One region of the Colwellia sp. BRX8-7 genome, then DNA from elsewhere that is predicted to be linked to it. Evidence: riboswitches for the same ligand, from Rfam matches in the RefSeq annotation. Region 1 holds a riboswitch; the other holds the start of a gene.

Evidence for each region. Region 1 has a riboswitch for cobalamin ahead of H4J57_RS09110 (ABC transporter ATP-binding protein). Riboswitches for the same ligand answer to the same signal wherever they lie in the genome.
Region 2: another riboswitch for cobalamin. It lies ahead of cobO (cob(I)yrinic acid a,c-diamide adenosyltransferase); the one in region 1 lies ahead of H4J57_RS09110 (ABC transporter ATP-binding protein).

Annotation. Positions count from the first base shown of each region.
Region 1 covers NZ_JACGVP010000007.1:178,678-190,373, forward strand. The annotation lists gene H4J57_RS09075 (cadherin repeat domain-containing protein) at 1-643, shown strand, start outside; gene H4J57_RS09080 (cobalamin-binding protein) at 1,170-2,009, opposite strand; gene H4J57_RS09085 (cobyric acid synthase) at 2,051-3,547, opposite strand; gene cobU (bifunctional adenosylcobinamide kinase/adenosylcobinamide-phosphate guanylyltransferase) at 3,547-4,149, opposite strand; gene H4J57_RS09095 (adenosylcobinamide-GDP ribazoletransferase) at 4,146-4,982, opposite strand; gene cobT (nicotinate-nucleotide--dimethylbenzimidazole phosphoribosyltransferase) at 4,983-6,065, opposite strand; gene H4J57_RS09105 (iron ABC transporter permease) at 6,077-7,096, opposite strand; gene H4J57_RS09110 (ABC transporter ATP-binding protein) at 7,089-7,952, opposite strand; cobalamin riboswitch at 8,097-8,246, opposite strand; gene H4J57_RS09115 (histidine phosphatase family protein) at 8,319-8,930, opposite strand; gene H4J57_RS09120 (hypothetical protein) at 9,050-9,232, shown strand; gene H4J57_RS09125 (TonB-dependent receptor) at 9,338-11,696, opposite strand, start outside.
Region 2 covers NZ_JACGVP010000010.1:834-12,529, reverse strand. The annotation lists gene H4J57_RS11010 (DNA internalization-related competence protein ComEC/Rec2) at 1-1,536, opposite strand, end outside; gene H4J57_RS11005 (DUF2062 domain-containing protein) at 1,598-2,110, shown strand; gene lolE (lipoprotein-releasing ABC transporter permease subunit LolE) at 2,175-3,464, opposite strand; gene lolD (lipoprotein-releasing ABC transporter ATP-binding protein LolD) at 3,474-4,157, opposite strand; gene H4J57_RS10990 (lipoprotein-releasing ABC transporter permease subunit) at 4,150-5,388, opposite strand; gene H4J57_RS10985 (M13 family metallopeptidase) at 5,719-7,791, shown strand; cobalamin riboswitch at 7,943-8,087, shown strand; gene cobO (cob(I)yrinic acid a,c-diamide adenosyltransferase) at 8,210-8,815, shown strand; gene H4J57_RS10975 (cytochrome C) at 9,897-10,352, shown strand; gene H4J57_RS10970 (MBL fold metallo-hydrolase RNA specificity domain-containing protein) at 10,370-11,696, shown strand, end outside.

The DNA of each region.
Region 1 (11,696 bases):
CGGTAAACTGTTTATTGCTATGCAACGTTTATCAGACTATTTTTCACCAAACACAGCTTATGTAGCCGTTTTTGATACCGCGACAGACCAAGAGATTGAAACAAATGCTGATGAAAATGATAATCTTAAAGGTATTCCGCTTCAAGGCTTAAACCCACTAGGTCATAGTATAGTGAGTCAAGGCGATACGGTATATGTTACAACACGTAACTCATATAGCAGTGCTGACTTAACCTCTAGTCGCATCGAAGCGATAGCGACAAGTGATTATAACTTGAGCAGTGTTTTGTCTGCTGCAGATATTGAAAATAATACCGGTGCTTATATTGGTTCAAGCGTCGTTGTATCCGAAACAAAAGGCTATTTTGTTGCCAGTGAAACATTTTTTACGCCAAGTTATTATGAGCTTTCAACGGTATATACCTTTAACCCAACAACGGGTGTTATTGCTAATGAAAAGGTAGCGGCTACTGGCACCGAACAAATTAGCTATATTGCTTTAGATGCTGCCAACTTTCTTTGGCTTAGCGTAAGCAATCCAGAGAAGCCAGGCGTTGATGTTATAAATACTGAAACTAACCTTAAAGTATTTCCAAGACTTGCAACAGAATTAAACCCATCTGCAATTGCCTTTATTGAATAAGATTATCTTAAAGGTAAGACATTAAAAAATAATTTGATTTAGGGCACATATTTATGTGCCCTTTTTTATTTTTACTCAGTGCTATATTAAGTTTAGTTAACGCACAATATTAAAGGGTTTAATTGCATTCATCTGTCTGAGTTCGAGAACAACCTTATTGAACGTCATATCAAGTGTCACTTGCTGTTAGCCGGCCAATAACTTGTTGAATCTTATATCATAGCAATTACGTCTGCAGAACTAATGCAGTAGCTAAACTCAGTAGATGTTTTTTGTTGTATCACTTTGCTATTTAAGATGAATAACCTGCGGTGATATGACTCGTAGCTCGATGTAATATGAAAAGTTTAATTTATCAAGACTTTGTCGTGTAATGACAACATATTAGACTTAAAGTAAGCTCAATAAAAAGCATTACTTTCCGTGGTAATTACCATTGCTGGGGCTGCGCAAAATTATCATTGGCTTAGCTTTTAATTTACTTAACTGATAGATAAATCATCAATCAGCTTAGTAAATTGAACCGCTATCTTTGTTGATCAATTTTTTCACACATATCTGCAACACCACTTAACATTCGGGTACTGAATCTATGTAATAAATCTGCATCAACGTGAATAAACTTATTGTTTTTCACCGCGGGTATTTCTGGCCATTTTTGCCAGTCAATAATGGGTTGTGGTTTATCGGAGTTTTCATCCGGTAAAATCATTAAGTGCGGCTGGGCAACAATAACGTTTTCCGTGCTTATCTTTGGATAAGGCGTCGGGTTATCCTTAAAAACGTTCACTCCCTGGCACACTTCAATTAACTGATTTATCCAGGTTGTGCCATTAATGGTCATCATTGGCTCTGACCACAGTTGATAAAAAACGGGGATGGCTTGCTTAGTTTTATTATCGAGCCGTAATTTTTTTAAACGTTGCTCATAAGCTAACGCGACACTTTCTGCTTGCTGTTGATGTCCGGTTAAACCGCCAAAATAACGTAATTCAGTGGCAACATCCGCAATATCTACCGGATTACTAAAAACAATTTTTAGTCCTAAGCGTTTCATTTTATCAATGTCACTTTGCGAGTTGCCTGACTTCCAAACAATAACTAAATCAGGATTCAATGCCAATAATTTTTCTATTTGCATGCCGTGATAGCTGCCAACACGCGGAATATCTAGCGCCGCTTTAGGGTAATCGGAATAGGCAACCGCACCGACTATTTTATCGCCAGCACCAATATCAAATAACATTTCAACAATATGTGGCGCTAAGGCAACGATGCGCTTTGCCGATTGCTCAGCAAAACTTTTACTGGGTATGACTATCAGCAATAAGCTTATTACGGCGAAGGATATAAATCTTTTTGTCATTTTATTAAGCCTTTTACTTTTTAAGAGGCGCTTTTCAAGCACTAGGGTGTGGTCGTTTTGCTGTTGTTAATAATATCTTCAATCGCTGATATTTTTAGGTATTGCTGGCAAACATTAGCCAAACGTTCAAGCTGTTGCTCTCGGTGTTCATCAAGATTAATCGTCCGCTGGATGTCATTGTTACTGTCTAACCAGTCAACTAATAATTGTGTCGCAGCCCCTTCATCAAAAATACCATGTAGGTAAGTACCCGCTATTTGATTATCATTTGAAACACAACCATCGCTGGTCTGATTGTCACTTTTATTGAACAACAGAGGCACAGGCGTTTTATTATCAATAGCCGTCATGGTAGAAACACCACAATGAATTTCATAACCTTTAACCTGACAACTTTTACTGCCCAAGGTCATAGTGGCAGAGACTTGTGCTAATTTTTTTTCTGCGGTTAATTCAGTGGTAAGTTCGAGTAAACCTAAACCCGTTATCGCCTCAATCGTTGACTCAATACCTTCAGGATCGCTGATAGTTTGCCCAAGCATTTGATAGCCACCGCAAATACCAAACACTTTACCGCCGTAGCGCAAATGACGTTCTATATCGCTTTGCCAATCTTGTTCTTTAAGAAATTGCAGATCAAAAATAACATTTTTACTGCCTGGTAAAATCACTAAGTCACAATTGTTTATCCGCTCGCCCATTTTGACATAACGTAAATTTATTTCAGGGTTTAAACGTAACGTATCAAAGTCGGTATGGTTACTTATGTGCGGTAATAACGGTACAACAATATTTATTTTGGCTTGTTCAACCTTGTTTTCAATCGCAACTGCATCTTCGGCGTCAAGTGCTAAGTCGTGTAAATAAGGTAATACCCCTAATACTGGCTTACCCGTTTTCTCTTCTAACCAATCAAGTCCAGACGTTAATAAGTTAATGTCTCCACGAAAGCGATTAATTATAAAACCTTTCACGCGGTTTTGCTCTGAAGGTGATAATAGCTCGAGTGTCCCCACTAAGTGAGCAAAAACACCCCCCCGGTCGATATCAGCAACGAGGATCACAGGACAATCTACCGCTTCGGCATAGCCCATATTAGCAATATCATTAGCGCGTAAATTTATCTCTGCGGGGCTACCTGCCCCTTCAACCATTAGCAGCTGAAACTCTTTCGCTAAACGGCGATGTGATTCGAGGACAGCATCCATCGCTACTTTTTTATAGTCGTGGTAGCTGGTCGCCTCCATATTTGATATGGCTCGACCATGAACAATCACTTGTGCCCCCGTATCGCTATTCGGTTTAAGTAATATCGGATTAAAATCAACACGTGGCGCAATTTTTGCAGCCACTGCTTGTAGTGCTTGCGCCCGACCAATTTCACCACCATCACTAGTAACAGCACTATTTAAAGCCATATTTTGTGGCTTAAACGGTGCTACTTTATAACCTAAATTTACAAATACTCGGCATAAACCAGCCACCAAGGTACTCTTTCCGGCGTCAGAGGTGGTGCCCTGCACCATTAATGTTTTCATTAATTTTGTTGTTCCGATATTTTATTTATCAACGCGTCACTTTTTAATGTCAGTGGTAATCCAGCGATAACAAAATCGACTTGCTTGGCTAATGTAGCCAGTTCTTGATGAAGCCAACCTGCTTGGTCGACAAATTGTCGCGACAGCTCGCCCATAGGCACAATCCCATGCCCGACCTCATTACTAACAAAAATAAGCTTTTTTGATTGATAGGCGTTGGTATCGCTAATAAATAGCGTTATAAATTCGATAAACAGTGACTTTTGCTGGCGATAAAACTCGCTATCTTGATGGCATAAACAATTACTTAGCCAAAGTGTTAAGCAATCAACCAGCACACAATCACTGCTTTGTAATGCTTGTTGAAGTGCCTCAGCTAAATACAACGGCGATTCAAGCAGTTGCCAATGTTGAGGACGTTCGCCTTGATGCTGTAAAATACGTGCGCTCATTTCTGCATCATGGGCTTGCGCCGTAGCCAGATAACATATCGTTAGCCCTGCTGATTCAGCCTGTTTGGCAATATTTTCGGCGAGGCTCGACTTTCCTGAGCGTGCTCCGCCTAAAATTAGATGAAGTGTATTAGCATCACTAATTTTCATAGGCCTGCCTCCGTCAAAAATGTTGTCGCTGGAGATGCTAAGACCAGTAAAATAGTATAAACCGCCACTTCTAAAATTTGTTGCGCAGCTCCTAAACAATCACCAGTAAAACCACCTAATTGACGATTAAACCAAAATATTAATAAAAGACGCATTAGCCATAAGCCCCCTATTAGTACTAAACAATGCACGGCTGGTAATAAGCTAAACATCACCACCGCTGCGGTAATTAATAAGATTAACAAGCCTTTTAGAGATAAATGCTGCGCTAAAGGTTTAACTTTTGATTGTGCATCTTCGCTGACATAAGCCATGCTAAAGATTAAACTGGTACTGACGGCTCGGCTTAAGGTATGCGCTATAATCAATGCCACAAAAAGTGCTAATAAAGGATTGCTGCTATGGCTACTTAATAACACTAAACTCTGATATTTGATCATTAAAATGAAAAATAAGCTGGCTGCGCCATAAGTCCCTAAACGGCTATCTTTCATAATGTTTAGCTTTTGTTCAACGGTCCAACCACCACCAAAGCCATCCCAAACATCAGCCCAACCATCTTCGTGAAAAGCACCGGTAAGCAATAAGCTCGCCGCCATAGAAATAAGTACCGCTAAAGAAATGGGTAAAAAGCTCGCCAACAACACTAAAATAGAGGCGGTGATCACACCAATAAACAAACCAATTAAGGCAAAATATCGGCTCGCTTGATGAAGCATTTCAGGTTTTACCACCTCAGGTAAACGCACCGGTATACGAGTAAAAAAACTTAAAGCGATTAACAACAAATAGTATTGTTGTTGGCATTGTTGCCAGTGTGATTGCTTAGTCATTTAATCTTCAGCTTTGTTAGTGTTAGCACCAGTAACATCGGTCACTTGCGCCTGAGTAAAGCTTGCCATATCATTATAAAAAGCCACAGCCGCCTGAATTAATGGCAGTGCTAATGCAGCGCCTGTGCCTTCCCCTAAGCGTAAACCTAAATTTAATAGCGGCTTAACCTGCAAATGGCTAAGCATTTTTTGATGACCTTGCTCACCCGAGCAATGGGCAAAAATCATATAATCTTTAACATTTTTATTAATACTGATAGCGAGCATAGCGGCGGCAGTACAAATAAAACCGTCAACAACAACAAGCATTTCTTGTTCGGCCGCCGCTAACATAGCTGCGGTAATTTGTACGATTTCAAAACCACCTAAAGACGCTAAAATTTCTTTAGGGCTGTTGAGACTTCCTTGATGAAGCACTAATGCTTGCTCAATGACCTGTTGTTTGATTTTTACTATTTCATCACTAACGCCAGTACCTCGTCCAACACATTCACTGGCTGGAATACCCATAACAGCGGCCATAATAGCTGCGGCAGAAGTGGTGTTACCAATTCCCATTTCACCAAAAGCGATTAAGTTACAGCCTTTTTCATGAACTGATTTGACCAAAGCAGTCGCTTTTTCAAAACCGAGTTCAACTTGCGCTAGACTCATCGCTGGTGCGATATTTAATGGTGCGGTGATATTGCCTAAACGTTGATTGATAACACCTGAACAATTATCAATTGGCGATAAAACACCCGCATCTACCACACTTAACTGCCAACCAAGCTGCTTACAAAAGACATTAATCGCCGCGCCACCGCTGGCAAAATTAGCCACCATTTGTGAGGTCACTTCACTCGGTGCAATAGAAACACCTTGCGCTGCGACACCGTGATCACCGGCAAATATAAATAAACTAGGATGTTTTATACTCAATAATTGTTGATCAGTATTTACTGTTGATAACTGCACAGCGGCAATAATTTTAGCGGTATCTTCTAGTTGGCCTAATGCGCCGAGTGGTTTAGTTTTTCCATCGATAGTCGACTGGATCTGTTGATTAAACACATCAGTTACTTTTTTAATAGCAAAGTTCATCAATAGCTCCTTTAAGCTTTATTTTTGCGAAAGTACAACAAGGATAAAAAGAATAAGCTCCCCAAAGCAGAAGTGATAACACCTACGGGTAGCTCTTGGTTTTCTAGTACAACTCTCGATAATACATCCACCCAAATCATAAAAATACCACCGACTAAAGCCGTTAACATAATGCCAAAAACAGTACCTTGAGAAACAAAAAATCGTACAATATGGGGTATCATCAAGCCAACAAAGCCTATACCACCACACAAAGAGACTAACGTTGCGGTGATCAGTGAACTCAGTACCAACATCACTAAGCGAAAGCGGTTAACATTAATACCTAAGGTTGTAGCACTTTCATCGCCTAACAACATTGCATTCAGTTGGCGTCGATACGCTAACATCATAATGACACAGCTAATAATAACGACCGCGGGAAACCATAAAATAGACCATTGCGCACGCGAAAAACTGCCCATAGTCCAAAATAATATCGCCGTAACCGCTTGTGGATCGGTATGATAAAGTAACAAGCTAGTAAACGAGCTGAACAAAAACGATAACGCTACGCCAGCCAATAGCATAGATTCAACTTGTTGACTTTGCCGACGACCAGAGATCATTAGCAACATTAGCATCGCCACTAAACTGCCCGCAAAAGCCGCGACAGGTGTTACAACAGAAATAGTGCTGCCCAATAAAACAATAGATATAACGACTCCTAAAGAAGCTCCTGAAGAAATACCAAAAAGATAAGGGTCGGCTAATGGATTTCGCGTTACCGTTTGTAAAATCAGCCCAGAAACCGCTAAGCCACAACCCGCTAAAAAAGCTAAAATAGCGCGCGGCATACGTAATTCCCAAATAATACGCTCATAAAAAATCACCTCGCTCGCGTCTTTATCTGTGGATAAACTAGCCAGTAGACTCGAAGTAACATCGCTAAAACTGATATCTGCCGCACCTAAAGATAACGACGCAATAAAGCTAATAACACCAAAAGCTAAGGTCAGAAAAATAATCCACGAATGATTGACCTTAAACATGAGGTAACGCTCTACTTTCTGCCGTTTTTTCTTGAGTATCGTAGCCATAGAAATAAGAAATATGAGGAACCTTATGTTGTGGATGAAGAGAAACTTGCGCGCAGACACCAAATACATTTGATAACATTTCAGAGGTGATCACCGCTTGTGGTGACCCTTGTTCAACCAGTTTACCTTTATCTAACACCAGCAGTTGATCGCACATCGCACTGGCAAGGTTTAAGTCATGAAAAGACGCAATAACCGTGATGCCTAGCGATTTAGCTAATTCAATAACCTGAATTTGATAGCGAACATCAAGATGACTGGTTGGCTCGTCCATAATAAGTAAGCTGGGCGTTTGCACGATAGCACGAGCTATAAGTGCGCGTTGTTTTTCTCCACCGGATAAATGTTCAAAATTTTGTAAGTTTTTATCCACTAAGCCAACCTGCTTAATAGCACGGTCTATCTTGAGTCGGTCGCTGGCTTGTTCACGGGTAAATAGACCTTTGTGTGGCAGTAAACCCAGCGCAACAACGTCATGAACAGTTAAGTTAAAATGGGTGGGTGTTTCTTGTAAAACTACAGCGATATCTTGCGCATATTGATAGGCGTCATACTTTTGCCAAATATCTTTTTGATTAAATTCCACCAAACCAGAATCAGGTTTTACGTAACGATATAAGCAGCGAAGTAAGCTAGACTTTCCTGCACCATTAGGCCCTAAAATACCAGTAAAACTGCCTTTTTTAATGGTGAAAGAAATATCATCTAAAATAAGTTGGCTGTCGGCATGCCAAGAAAGATGCTGCACTGAAAGCAATGCGGTATTAGCGGTATTTATTGATGAGGATTGATCCTGGCTACTATTCAAAAATTGCTACTCACATACTATTGACACTTAAGGAGCATCAAACAGAGCACAATCAATCTCTTAGTATATAAAAACTCAAGAGTCGACAATACAATGTTCGAGTAAACCCGCTCGACTTTGTTGGTTTTGCCTGTCATTTTGATAGGCAAATGACTCTAAATTAATGGGTATCCTGACTTAAGCTTTATGGTTATTAAATACCACTAAAAGGCTTTTACAGTTGCGGGTACAGTTGCGGTTTTTCACCACATTCCCACATTAAAAATGAGTTATATAATTTTGTTTGGAGATTATCGTCTGCTCACTAAAAATAGCAAGGTTTAATTGCCAATAACACCGAATTCATTGACTTATCGAGGTAACTTATCACCACACTATTTTTGGCCAATCAACGCCACTATCATCAGTATAAATATTAACTTTAACTAGCCCCGCATAAGGAATATCAATATGACTCATGTGAACCGTGCCCGGCATAGGCAAATTAAGTACACGCGCAATTAAGTGTTTGATAACACCACCATGCGCAACCACCAAGGTATTTCCTTCGGGTGCGTCTGCAAGCCATTCTTGCCACCAAGTATCGACACGCTTGACAAAATCAGCCATAGCTTCACCATTAGGCACAGTATGCTGCCAAGGGTTTTGCCAAAAATCACCCAGTGAAGGCTGCACAGCACTGGCTTTTATCTGCCACAAGGCTTGATAGGTTTGTCCATCCCAATCACCAAAATTCATTTCTTTAAGGTTATCGCTTAATTGGAAATTAATGCTGTATTTTAATGAGTATGCTTTGGCAAACATCTGACAACGTTGCAAAGGTGAACTGATACAAAAGGATATCTCTGGTAATTTTTGGCTAACGTCCCACAGCTGTTGCAAGCCATTTTCAGAAAGTGCGACATCTGTTTTACCGGCTAAAATACCCGGTGTAGCAATTTCACCATGGCGTAATAAATATAAAGTCCGCTGTAGCAAAGCATTACCTCTTAATATATATAGTGTAAAAAAGCATAGCGTAACCTTAAATTCAATATTGCGTAAGTACTATGACAAATAGCTGTGCACTTATAAACAACAGCACAGGAGTCAATGTTGTGTACTTTAGCGAAAGTGAGCACTTAACTATCTCACCATTTAGCCTCTCGTCAACCGAAGAAGCGCACGTTTTAACCCCTTCCTTTCCTTTCATGATGGGGCCTAGATTTAAAGGTGAAATACCTGCTAATTCGTTTGGCTCTTGTGATACTGTTGGAAACCAAGGTGGTCCTCTCCCTTAATACTTTAATGTAATAGCAAAAAGTGCCTAAATTCATCTATAAAAAAGCCGCTCAGTTTATCTGAACGGCTTGGCTAATTTAAATATGTTTAACTTTACTATTTAATTAGAAACTATAACGAGCAGTCAGTGTAATTCTACGTGGAGCTTGGTAGTTTACCGGTGTAGTATAGTTAGGGTTAGGCAGTCTCGATGAAGCCGAGCCTACGTCACCTGTTTCATTGTATTCAGTGACTTCTTGAAAGTTAAAGGCATTTCTAACATTGACTTTCACGGTTAAGCCATCAACATATTCCGGCTTATACGTTAAACCTAGATCAACATTTTTAACCCATGGAGTACGGCCTTGATCGCCACGATTACCTAATACACCACCACAGTAAAACGATGAAGCACCGTAATTAGCTAAACCGCCAGCATCAACACCTAACTCATCTCTAAGTTCGTCAAGTGGGATAAAACCAACACAGTTTCTTGGACGACCTGATTGTAAACTGAAATTAACAGATACTGAAATCTCATCATTAACTTGGTATGCACCAAAAGCTTTAAAGGTGTGACGACGATCATTGGGTAAAGCACCATAGGCACCATGCTGAAATAATGCATTATCAATGTCTTGTGTTAAACCTGCATCCTCTTGCTCTAGAGTCGAGTTAACATAACCTTCTGAGTTACCTTCACTTTTAGCTAAAGTATAAGAGCCCTGCAAGAACCAACCGTCAGCAAAAGGCTTCTCGAAAGTGAATTCTAAAGCTTTATAAGTACGTTTGTATTTTTCTAGGCCGAAGTATTCTTCAGGAACACTTTCTACCTCGTAATTACCGTCATTGTTAAGATCCAGCGCAATAGAAAAATCATTACCTGGGTTCATCATCATACAGCCAGCCATTGATTTATAATCGAAATCATTATAACCATTGTCTGTTGCATAATCGATAAATGGCTGATGAGAACAGTAATCATCCATGCCATCTTTAACTTCACGGTAAATAGCCTTGGCACCTAAAATCCAGTCATCAACCTGCTGTTGATAGCCAAGAATAAATTCATCTTGATGCATAGGTTTTAAGTTTGTTGCCGCTACGGTTCTTGAATCAGGCGCTTTCTCATCACCGTTAGAGTTTCTTGTACCAATAGCGTCGCCCACTTTATCAGGAGCAGCAGTGATTGGATTTTCATCAGCACTGTCTACATAAAAGTACTCTTCATAGCTCCATTCAGTACCTGCAGCACGAATATTTGTATTAGCCGCGATTGGCATAAAGTAACGCCCGGCAGTACCGAAAAGTTTTTTGTTACCATCGCCATCCATATCCCAAGAGAAGCCCAAACGCGGCGCCAATTCACTGTCAGATTTAACAAATGAATCGCCATCACCGTTGCGGTTTTCAAAGCCTTCTGAACGCAAACCTAAGTATACCATCCACTCATCAGTAACTTGCCAAGTGTCTTCTATATAAAATGCCGTGTTTTCAACTTCATAAGAAGCAGAACCCGTATTACTTTCTCTATGGCGAATATATTCTTCACCTGCTGTTACAAAAGCACCATTAACACTTTGTCCGCCTGCTCCGTCAACATCTTGAGCTACATGCCAGCGCCAGTATTCGCCACCTGTAAAGGTAGTGCCACGTTTAGTCGAGGTAAATTTCTCTTGGTCATAACCGACACGAAGTGTATGTTCACCTAGAATCCATTCTGCGCCTAAACGTAAAGAGTCGCGTTCATCAGTATCAGAAGCGATCCCAGCTTCAGGCACAGTACTTTGGCCTTGAGCAATACCCCAACAACCAATGCTTTGTGAACTTGAAGGTGTTTCACGGCGATCGAATACTAACTCACATTCAGCGCCAGGGCCGATATCAGGGTTACGCGTTTCTAGTTCATTGGTCATGTTGCCCCAAAGAACACTTACTGAGAAATCATCAGTTAAAAATCCGGTATAGTTAACGATAGTAACATCGCCACCTTTGGTGATCTCATAAGGGTCAGCAGCTTCACCATGAGTCCCAGTGTAATACATACCTTCAGGGTTACTGTATGAGGTAAATTCTTGTGTTTCTTCATTATCGATGTAAGTCATCTCTAATAAATGGTCGTCTGAGATATTCCAATCAAGCTTTAACAAATACATTGGTGAGTCGTCTTTCATTGTCTCACTTGTTTGTTTGCCAAAAGTATTACTTTCATCATCTTGGCCTTCAAATAAGCCAAAAAAGAATAGTTTATCTTCAACAATAGCGCCTGATGCATAGGCATTATAGGATAAAGAGTCAAATTCATTAGCTGAGCGGAATGAAGAATAACGGTTAGAGTATTCTAAATCAGGATCGCGAGAAGTAACATCTTTGCCATCTTCTCTAAAACTTGCTGGCGTAGATTCAATTGAGCCACCAAATTTCCATTCATTTGAACCACGTTTAGTTACTAAACTAACAACGCCACCTAATGAACGACCGTAT
Region 2 (11,696 bases), on a different contig from region 1:
TATCAAAATAATCATTAATGTCTGATGGCTAACGTCGATAAACAGCCATTGTTGGCTCGATAAGTAACTTAGCCACTGCCAAATAAACGTTAATGATATTAACGATAACTCAAGAAAAAACATAGCCAGCGTTTCACTAAAAGGCATAGCAACCACAGACAATAAACATAACGGAATAGCGGTAAAGCTCATCCAAGGCACGGCAATAATATTAGCAAGTAATGCAGAAAGAGGCAGTTGATGATTCAATAAAGCCGCCACGGGCAACATAAATAATGTTAAGCCTAGCTGGATAATAATTAGAGAGTGGAGCCAGGCTTTTATTTTGTCAACTTGACCATCACCCGATGTTAACAGTAACTTTCGACATCGCCAGATAACCAATAATATCAGTGATACCGCATAAACGCTTAGCCAAAAACTGACACTAAATAGACTAAAGGGTGATATTAATATAATGCAAACGATACTCAGTAATAACCAACGTATTATTGTTAATTTAACCCCCACGAGCTTAGCGCAAATAAATATTTGCATCATGATCAAGGCACGTAATGTGGGTAAAGAAAAGCCGGCAAGATAAGCATAAAATAGTGCGACTAAGCTACTAAAAGCGAAAGCCACGATACGGCTGTTCTTTTTTACCAACCATAACTTGCCTTTTTGAGTTAACAGTACGTAAAACGGACTATAGCGAAAAAACATCAACATGAATCCAAAAGCACCACTGGCAATTAAGCCTAAGTGTAAGCCAGAAATAGCCATTAAATGCTGTGTTCCTGTTGCTTGTAAAACTTGCCATTGCTCAGCCGTAATTTTGCCACGCTCGCCAAAGGTAAGAGCAAAAATAAAACGGTGCAGCTCGTTTGTTAAAGTCAATGAGTCTATTAATTCATTGAGTTGCAGGTACAATTGTTGACGATAACTAGACTGCGCTGCTATTAGTTTATTTTTTGATGAATGTTTTACATAGCCAGTAGCATGGAGTTCCTTTTGTCTTAACCATGTTTGATAGCTAAAACCGCCAACATTTGCAAAACCATGGGCAGGTTTTACTCGCACCGTAAGTTGCCATTTCTGGCCTTGGTTAATCTTAGTAACTTTTTTTAAGTGATCCGGTTTAACAGACTTATGATCCCAACGCAGACGAATATTTATCTTTGATTGAAGTTTTTGTTGATTGACTTCTTCAACAACAAAATTAAAACGTGATACTTGCTTGGTCGTTTCATCCTTTTTTGTTTTACGCGTTAATGACTTTGGAATATTAGCAACCACACCTCTTACCGTTAAGGTTGTACCGAAAAAATCATCTGTAATTAGGCTATTAACTTGCCATATATTTTGATAAACGAAGCCAGCATAGAGTAACCAAGCACAGCCAAAAAAGAGCCCACTATAACTCCGTAACCTTTTGATGAGACAAAAAATGACAGCAAAACAAAAACAAATATAAACTTGCGAAATGTCTGGTACTATCGGTAAGAATAGTGACAAAATAGCACTGATAAAAAATGTAAATAGCCACCGTTCCATAGTGATTAATTTCCGTATCTGTCTAATCGATAAATAAAGCCTAGATAATATAAGTAAGTATATGCCTAAAAAACTCTTCAAGCGTTATATGCCGGATCACAACACCATAAAAAATAATAAACATTTAAAAATTTTTGGTGCGTCATTGCATAACCCCAACTTATGGCATTTAAACCGTAATTCTGTCGCAAAAGCTTTTGCCGTAGGTTTATTTTTTGCCTTTATCCCGGTACCTTTTCAAATGGTTTTAGCTGCTGGTGTTGCTATTATAGTACATTCGAATTTGCCACTTTCTGTTGCACTCGTTTGGATAACTAATCCGCTCACAATACCCGCAATTTTTTATGGCTGTTATATGGTTGGCATCTGGCTACTAGGCCGATCTGAAAAAGAATTTGTATTTGAAGCGAATTGGCAATGGCTGGTTGATAGTTTATCAACTATTGGACCAGCATTTTTACTTGGCTGTGGCGTGCTAGCGGTACTTTTCTCGCTAATAGGTTATTTTTCCATACATGGTCTATGGCGATATTCTGTTATCAAACAATGGAATAAACGTAAAAGTAGAAAGTAAAAATCTGCTCTAGTCTCGCGTTGGTGATAAAAATTATCGGTTAATAATATAAAAGTGAAACCCGCTACATTTGTCCTAACACCTGCGCTGGCTCAACTTTAGTTGCTTGCCATGCGGGGTAAATAGTCGCCAGTAGACTCATCAGTAAAGCAGTACAAACAGTAATTACAACGTCAGCTTGGCTTAAGTGAGTGGGAAGAAAGTCGATAAAATAGATATCACCTGATAACACTTTTACGTTAAGAAGTGTTTCTACTGCAGTAACAATATCAGTTAAATTTAATGAGATAACAATACCTAACACTGTCCCCACTAGACAACCCACGACTCCATTAACCAGTCCTTGAAACATAAAGGTCATCATTATAACGCTCGCCGGTGCTCCCATAGTTTTTAAAATAGCGATATCACCTTTTTTCTCATTGACTGCCATAATAAGCGTTGAAACAATATTAAAACTTGCTACCGCTATGACTAATATTAAGACAATAAACATCACTAATCGTACAAGTTGTATATCATTAAAAATATGGCCGTGACTTCGTGTCCAATCATAAATGGCAACATAAGTATCATCAAAGCTATAAGCAACATCACGTATTACCTGGGGCGCTTGAAAAACATCAGCTACTTTTATGCGAATTCCCTGAACTTGCCCCTTCGCGAGATTAACCATTTTTTCGGCATGCTCAAGTGAAAGATATACAGAGTTTTCGTCAATCGTACCGCCAAATTTAAAAATGCCAACAACTTTTACTTGGTGCTTAACCGGCACAGGAAATTTAGCACTCGCTTGCTGGTTATTTTTTTGGGCAATAACACTCGATAGTAACAATTGTAGTGAGTCGCCTAATTCAAGTTGTAATTTTTTTGCAACTCCCGAACCGATAACAACACCAACCGTAGGGTTTTCGGTATTTTCATTATCAACGATCGCTTGCCAGCTGCCGGCAATCATATAATCGGCAATGGTAGAAACTTGCTGTTCTAACTTTACATCGACACCACGCACAGCAACGGCTTTGAGTTCACTGCCATGTTGCATCATACCGGTAAGTTTTATCACAGGTGCAGCGGCTATCACTTGTGGATGTTGTTGTGCTTTCGCCACGTGTTTTTGCCAGTTATCTATCGGCGTATTAATAGCAATTAGCTCACCGTGAGGAATAACCGACAGCAAATGTTGCGCTAATGCTCGCTCGAAACCGTTCATTGCTGAGAGCACTATAATCAATACCATTACACCAAGCGCAATACCGATAGTGGAAGATGCTGAAATAAACGAAGAGAAGCCATTACCGTTTCGGCTACGCACATAACGTAAACCTAAAAATAAACTTAATGATTTGGTCATTTAAAAGCCTTAACTTTCAAGGGGCGCTAACCGGCCGTGCGATAAACGTAGTTGACGATCCATTCTGGCAGCAAGTATTAAGTCATGGGTAACAATAACAAAACTGGTGTTTACCGTTTTATTAAGGTCACGTAATAACTGATATATTTGCTCTGCGGTATCAAAGTCTAAATTACCTGTTGGTTCATCAGCTAATATTAATGAAGGTTTAGTCACTAATGCCCGAGCAATAGCGACACGTTGACGCTCACCACCAGAAAGCGCGGAGGGCCGGTGCTCAAAGCGGTGACTTAACCCAACCTGTGTGAGCATTTCTTGTGCGGCAGCTAGGGCCGATTTAGGTGAATCCCCGCGAATCAGTAAAGGCATTGCCACGTTTTCTTGTGCTGAAAACTCCATCATTAAATGATGGAATTGATAAATAAAACCAATATGTTTATTGCGAAATTTAGCACGTTGCTTGTCAGATAACTGGTGGATATCAACACCGCTAATAAAGACCTGCCCTGAAGACGGAGAATCTAGTGCTCCAGCTATATGTAAAAAAGTACTTTTACCACAACCAGAGCTGCCCACTATAGCAACAAGTTCACCCGCATCTACTGACAAATCAAGCCCGTCTAAGACTTTGGTTTCAATGCTACCTTGATAATATGACTTTGATAATTGCTGACAAAGTAAACCTTTACTCATTTCGTAAAACCTCGGCAGGCTCTGTTAAAGAAGCCTGATAAGCGGGATATAATGTAGCAATAAAACTCATCGCTAACGCTGATAAAACAATACTAAACACATTGTTCACTGATAGTTCGACGGGCAAAGACTGCCCTGCTCCCAATAAATTAACACCGAGAAGGGTAAATATAGTGTTTAAGTTTAAGGTTAGTATGGCGCCAACCACAGTACCGATAGTGACGCCCCAAAAACCATTAACTAAACCTTGAGTAATAAATATTTTTACCACGCCAAGACGATCTAGCCCAAGTGTTTGTAAAATACTAATTTCACCCTTTTTTTCGATAACAACCATCACTAAAGCGGAAACAATATTAAACGCGGCAACGGCAATAATTAAGCTCAACATCAACCACATCATATTTTTCTCCATGCGCACAGCAGAAAATAAAGCGCCTTGAGTATCGCGCCATGTCGTAAAATCATACTGTGGATATTGTTGTTTTAAACGTTTGACCACTTGCTCAGCAGCAAAAGCATCATCAAGATACAAACGAAGTTTTTCAACGCCATCACCTCTTTGTCGATGAAGTTTTGCGCCATCTTTACTGTGAATATAGACCAGTCCTTCATCAACTTGTGAGCCAACACTAAAAATACCAGCGATGGTAAAAGTGCGTTGCACCGGAATTCTCCCCATTGGGGTAAAGACGGTTTTATTAGGCAGTGTTAAACGTATTTTATCACCCAAATCGACATCAAGTTGCCTTGCTAACGACTGTCCGATAACAATGGCAAAGCTCTGTGTCGATAGATTATCTAAATGTCCTGATACCATAGAGTTGTTAACAATATTGTGCTGCTCGAATTCAGGCATGATTCCTTGAATGAGTACACCGCGTAATGCGCCAGAATTAGCTTGTATGAGTGCTTCACTTTCCAACAAAGGAGTAACTTTTTTAACTTTAGGCGTAAGTAATAATTGTTCACGTAGGATTTGCCATGTAGGTAAAGCATTGTTTTTGTTTTGCTGAGGTTGATTGGCGACGACAATATGGGGAACTAGACCCAATATTCTCCGTTTTTGTTCACCTTCTAAACCGTCCATAACGGAAACAACGGTGATCAATGATGCGACACCCAGGACGATACCGACAATGGAGAAAAAAGTGATAAAGGATACAAATCCAGAACTTTTACGGCTACGACTATAGCGTAGCCCAATGAAAAAACTGACGGGTTGAAACATTAATTAAACTTCATCTTATGTTATTCAGTAAGAGAACGATTACTCTATAAGTAGCCACAGCATAGCACAGTCAATGTTTTATTTGGCAGCAAAAAAGCCAACAATTAATATTGATAAAAATCAAAGTGAAAAATATTACGATTACTTTCAATTAGTTAAATAAAAAAATAAAAAAATCATCAGGCTTAATGTACAAAATAAAATACGGCACTGCTGATACATTATGTAAAAATTCATGTCCAAATCTAGTAAAAAGCCCTGTAACCCTTTAGTATCAATGCGTTTACCATTTTATAACCATATTCTTTACTTAATAATAATGAGATTACCATGAAAAAAATAATAACAGGTGCAGTCTGTTCTTCGTTATTGTTGCTTGCCGCTTGCAACGACAATCCAGAAAGCACTGAGACAACTAAGCAAGAAATGCCTATCATGCAAAAAACTGCATTAGCTTCAGGTATCGACAAAGCAACAATGGACTTATCCGTTCGTCCACAAGACAACTTTTATCGTTATGTAAACGGTGCTTGGTTGAACGCTAATGAAATCCCTGGAGATAAAACGTCAATTGGTGCCTTTTATGACTTACGTGACGAAGCTGATGACAATGTAAAAGTAATCATTGAAGAATTAGCAGCAACAGAAAATTTAAAAATGGGCAGCGACGAACAAAAAGTAGCTGACTTATTCCGTTCATATATGAACATGGATGCACGTAATACTGCAGGTACGGCTCCTATCCAACCATTATTTGATAGCATCAATGGTTTAAAAGACAAGAATGAACTTGCGACATTTTTTGGTGAAAATCAAAAAAATGGTGTAGGTAGCCCATTAGCGTTTTATATCAGCGTTGACGGTAAAGACTCAACTCGCTACGCCACTCATATTTGGCAAACAGGTTTAGGCTTACCCGACAGAGATTACTACTTTGATGAAACCGAACGTTTTGCCGCATTACGTAAAGGTTATGTTGCTCATATTGAAAATATGTTCAACTTAGCTGGTTTGAAGAACGGTAAAGCTGCTGCGCAAACGGTCATGGCAATTGAAACTAAATTAGCAGGTTTTCATTGGACAAAAGTTGAAACTCGTGACAGCAGTAAAACTTACAATAAATTCGATGTCGCTGACTTAAACACAGTTACTGATGCATTTAACTGGAATGCTTACCTTGCTGCTCAAGGCGTATCAGCGCAAAAAGACATCATTATTAACCAACCTTCATTTGTTAAAGGTTTTGGCGAAATATTTGCAGCAACCTCATTAGCTGATTGGCAAACTTACTTAACTTTCCATACCTTAAGTAACTTTGCTGGTTCTTTAACCGCTGACTTAGATAATGAAAACTTTGACTTTTATTCTCAGCAGTTAAGAGGACAAAAAGAACAACGTCCAATGTGGAAGCGTGGTGTTGGCGTAGTTAACAGCAATTTAGGTGAGGTTATTGGTAAAGTTTATGTGAGCCGTCACTTTAAGCCTGAAGCTAAAACCCGAATGACACAACTTGTTGAAAACTTACGCGGAGCATATGGTGCAAGTATTGATGAACTAGAGTGGATGTCTGATTCAACTAAAAAAGCTGCCCATGTAAAACTAGCAAGCTTTGATCCTAAAATTGGTTACCCAAATAAGTGGGAAGATTACTCCGCACTTGTTATTAAAGGTGATGACTTAGTTGGCAATAAAATGCGTTCTGGTAGTGTTTCTCATCAAAAAGAAGTCGCTAAGTTAGGTGGTCCAATTGATAAGCAAGAATGGGGCATGACGCCGCAAACTGTTAATGCTTATTACAATCCAACTAAGAATGAAATTGTTTTCCCTGCAGCCATATTACAACCACCATTTTTCAACTTAGCTGCTGACGATGCGGTTAACTATGGCGGTATTGGCGCGGTTATCGGTCATGAAATGGGTCATGGATTTGACGACCAAGGGAGTAAGTATGATGGCGACGGTAACATGCGTAACTGGTGGACTGAAGCAGATTTAGCGGCCTTTAAAGTTCGCACCGATGACTTGGTAAAACAATACGATGGCTATTCAGTATTTGAAGACTTAAATGTAAACGGTTCTTTAACACTGGGCGAGAATATTGGTGATTTATCAGGGGTAACTATCGCGTATAAAGCTTATATTGCTTCATTAAATGGTAAAGAAGCACCGGTAATTGACGGACTAACTGGCGATCAACGTTTCTTCATGGGCTTTGCTCAAGTATGGCGTGGAAAAAAGGTTGAGAAATCATTACGTAATCAAGTAGCAACTGACCCTCATTCACCTGGTGAGTTCCGTGCATTAGGCTCTTTATCTAACATGCCTGAATTCTACAAAGCGTTTAACGTTAAAGAAGGTGATGCTATGTATATCGCCCCTGAGAAACGTGTAAAAATTTGGTAAGCCAATGGCTTAGTTAAATAACGTTATTATTAGAAAACACTAAAATGCCAACAACTATTGTTGGCATTTTTATTACTGAAAATTCCTGGCCTTAGATTCTATTTATCAAAAACATAAAATCAATGGTGTTTAATGCCGCTAGATATTGTAAATAATTATAAATCTCGTAAACTAACGCAACGTAAACGTGTTTAGGGAATAAGGTGAGAAACCTTGACTGTTCCCGCAACTGTAAATTGTAGTGACTTAAGAGTTGCCAATGAGTCAGCATACCTATCCACAATAAAATCACCACCATTAACATCAATAAAATCGTGCGGGAATACACGGTAAATTGCTATTTTTTAAGGGACCCCCTTAACGTTAGCCTTGCCTTTTCTCCTCTTTAAAATGACTATAATTATCAATAGGAATACTCATGGTTGACGAAACACAAAAAAGTGAAAAACACCAAGCACGCATGCAAAAAGTAAAAGATAAAGTTGATGCAAGAGTTGATGCTGCCACTGATGAACGCGGTATATTAATTGTAATTACAGGTAACGGTAAGGGTAAGTCAACATCAGGATTTGGCACGCTAACTCGCGCAGTAGGACACGGTCTAAACGCAGCAGCCATTCAATTTATAAAGGGCACTTGGGCTTGTGGCGAAAGAAATGTCCTTGAAAAACTCGGCGTACCTTTTCACGTGATGGCAACAGGGTTTACTTGGAATACACAAGATAAATCAACCGATATTGCCGCTGCTCAACTTGTTTGGAAAGAAGCAAAGAAACTATTAGCTGACGAAACCATTGATGTTGTGCTACTTGATGAACTGACTTACATGCTGTCGTTTAAATACCTTGATCTTGATGAAGTACTAGACGCCATCGCTAATCGCCCGCCTATGCAACATGTAATAGCCACAGGCCGTGGCGCACATCGTTCACTCTTAGAATTAGCTGATACAGTAAGTGAAGTGCAATCGATTAAACATGCTTTTGATAATAATATAAAAGCACAAAAAGGTATTGATTGGTAATAACTCAGCCATATTGATACCAACTGCGTCATGCTGATAACAACTACGTCATGTTGATACCAACTCCGTCATGTTGATACCAACTCCGTCATGCTGATATCACTCCGTCATGTTGATAACAACTACGTCATGTTGATACCACTCCGTCATGCTGATACCAACTACGTCATGCTGAATTTATTTCAGTATCAGCATGGCGAAATGACAACCTAAAATCGAGCTTTCATGTGTTACACGCATAATGTCTGAGATTGATCTCTTCAGATCACTTTTACTACAAAGACGACATATCTTAATTTTAATAAGTAGTCCGCTTAGCCACCACAGCGGTCGTTCATCATCTAATAATTAAAGCTTACTTTGATAAGTATTGCAGAAGTTAGCTTTTGGTTTTTCTTTAGGTAGACTGTTCGCTCAGGCTGTGTGAAAACACTCAGCTTACAATTTTTATGCAACGCTATGTAAATTCAAAGGTAGTTTGACACCAAACTTACTACAGATTTAAATCTACAGAGCCTTTTGTCGTTGATATTTCCAAATTACGCAAGTTCAAAATAGTTTTCACACAGCCTGCGCTATCAGTTGACCTTAATATTTATGTATTAAAGGTTCGTTAAGCTTTTCTGCCCTTATTGGTTTGTTAGCTGGCATTCATCCGGCAAAAAGTGCCGCTAAATTAGCCCCCATAAAAGCGCTGCGCACTGAATGATTTATTCAGTGTTATCGGATAGACAAAGTTATTTACCTACTTTATTCATCAGCTGTTAGTTTTTCATTAACGTCTACATCATTGATCTATATCAACGTATTCCCAAGAAAAATTGAATCCTCAAATAAGAACAACTAGACTAAAAATCAACCTAATAGTGGAAAGCGCTATGTGTAATTTTTTTGGAATTATCTGCTTTTTAACTTGTACTGCTATCCCAGTAGAGTCTTTGATATCACCAGAAAAATGCTTATCTATACAATTTGTAGATATCAATAAGCAAGAAAAAATTCTAATACTATTGAGACTTTACTCATGGTTTTGATCAGCGCTTTAATTAATTCAACTTAAAAAAGTAATTAAGGAATAACAATGAAATACATTCTATTCACTTTACTTATCGTTTTGTCATTAACGCTATTCAGTTGTGATAAAGGGGTTGATTCCCCACGAGGATTTAGCCTGCCTAAAGGTAATATTGAAACAGGTAAAACAGTTTTCTTAAAGTACCAATGTTTAGCGTGCCACACACTAAAAGGTGTTGAGGACTCCAGTATTGTAAAACAACAAGATATCTCTGTTTCCCTTGGAGGTGAGAAAACTAAAATCATAACTTACGCTGAATTCGTTACTTCAATAATTAATCCATCTCATAAATTCTCCAACCCGCATTCGCCTGAGGTAAGAACACCTCAAGGAAAATCAAAGATGAAGGTCTTTAACGATGTTATGACCGTGACCGAGCTTATTGATTTGGTGTCCTTTTTACAGCCAAATTACACATTAAAACCTTATCAACAAACCAGATATCAGTATTATCCACACTAATCCTTATGGGAGCTAAAATGAATATTAAATTTTTCGGTGCCACTCGTGAAGTCACGGGTTCTTGCTATTTGGTGCAAGTAAACAACAAAAATATACTTATTGAATGTGGGATGTTTCAGGGCTCTCATGAGCATGAAAAACACAATCGCGACCCCTTCCCTTTTGATGTTAGTGAGCTAGATGCGGTGATCGTCAGTCACGCACACCTCGACCACACAGGTCGATTACCCATGCTCATAAAAGAAGGTTTTCATGGTTGTATCTATACTCATAATACCACGGTAGATTTATGTAAAATTATGCTCCTAGACTCAGGCTATATTCACGAAAAGGAAGCCCGCTGGGAAAATAAAAAACGTGAGCGTAAAGGTTTAGCATTAGTAGACCCCCTTTATACGAGAGCAGAAGCGGAGACAACCTGTCAATATTTTAAAGGACTTACCTATGATGCCGAGTTAGAAGTATGCCAAGGCGTTAAACTAACCCTTAGAGATGCGGGTCATATTATTGGTTCGGCTATTGTTGAATTAGCACTCACTGAAAACGGCGTTAGTAAAAAGATTGTCTTTAGTGGCGATTTAGGCCATAAAAACGCCCCTATTTTACGTGATCCGTTCACGATTAAACATGCTGACTTGGTCATTATGGAAAGTACATATGGTGACAGATTACATCGTAGTTGGCAGGATACTTGGCAAGAAATGGGTAATATTATTGCTAATGCTAAAAGTAGTAAAGGAAACATATTAATTCCTGCTTTTACCGTCGGCAGAACACAAGAGTTACTTTATGAATTTAAGCAACATTTTGAGGAGTGGCAATTAGGCGATTGGCAAATTTTTCTCGATAGTCCTATGGGAATAAAAGCTACTAATGTTTATGCCAAGCACCGCGAAGTTTACGATGAGAAAGCAATTGATGTTCAACTACAAGATAATGGGATATTTAATTTACCTAACTTGCATATGTCAGAAACAACAGAATATTCGATGAAAATAAATCAAATATCTTCAGGCGCCATTATTATAGCGGGTAGCGGCATGTGTACAGGGGGGCGAATTAAACACCATTTCAAGCATAATATTTGGCGTGAGAATGCTCATGTGCTTATTGTTGGCTTTCAAGCTAGAGGAACATTAGGTCGATCGCTTGTTGAAGGCTGTGAACACATAAAGTTGTGGGGAGAAAAGGTACAAGTTAAAGCAAATATTCACACCGTTGGCGGATTCTCTGCACATGCTGACCAACAAGGCTTACTTGAGTGGTATCAAGGCTTCGAAAACAAGCCACCTGTAGTTCTCGTACATGGGGAAGTAGAAGCCATGGATATACTTGCGCAAAAAT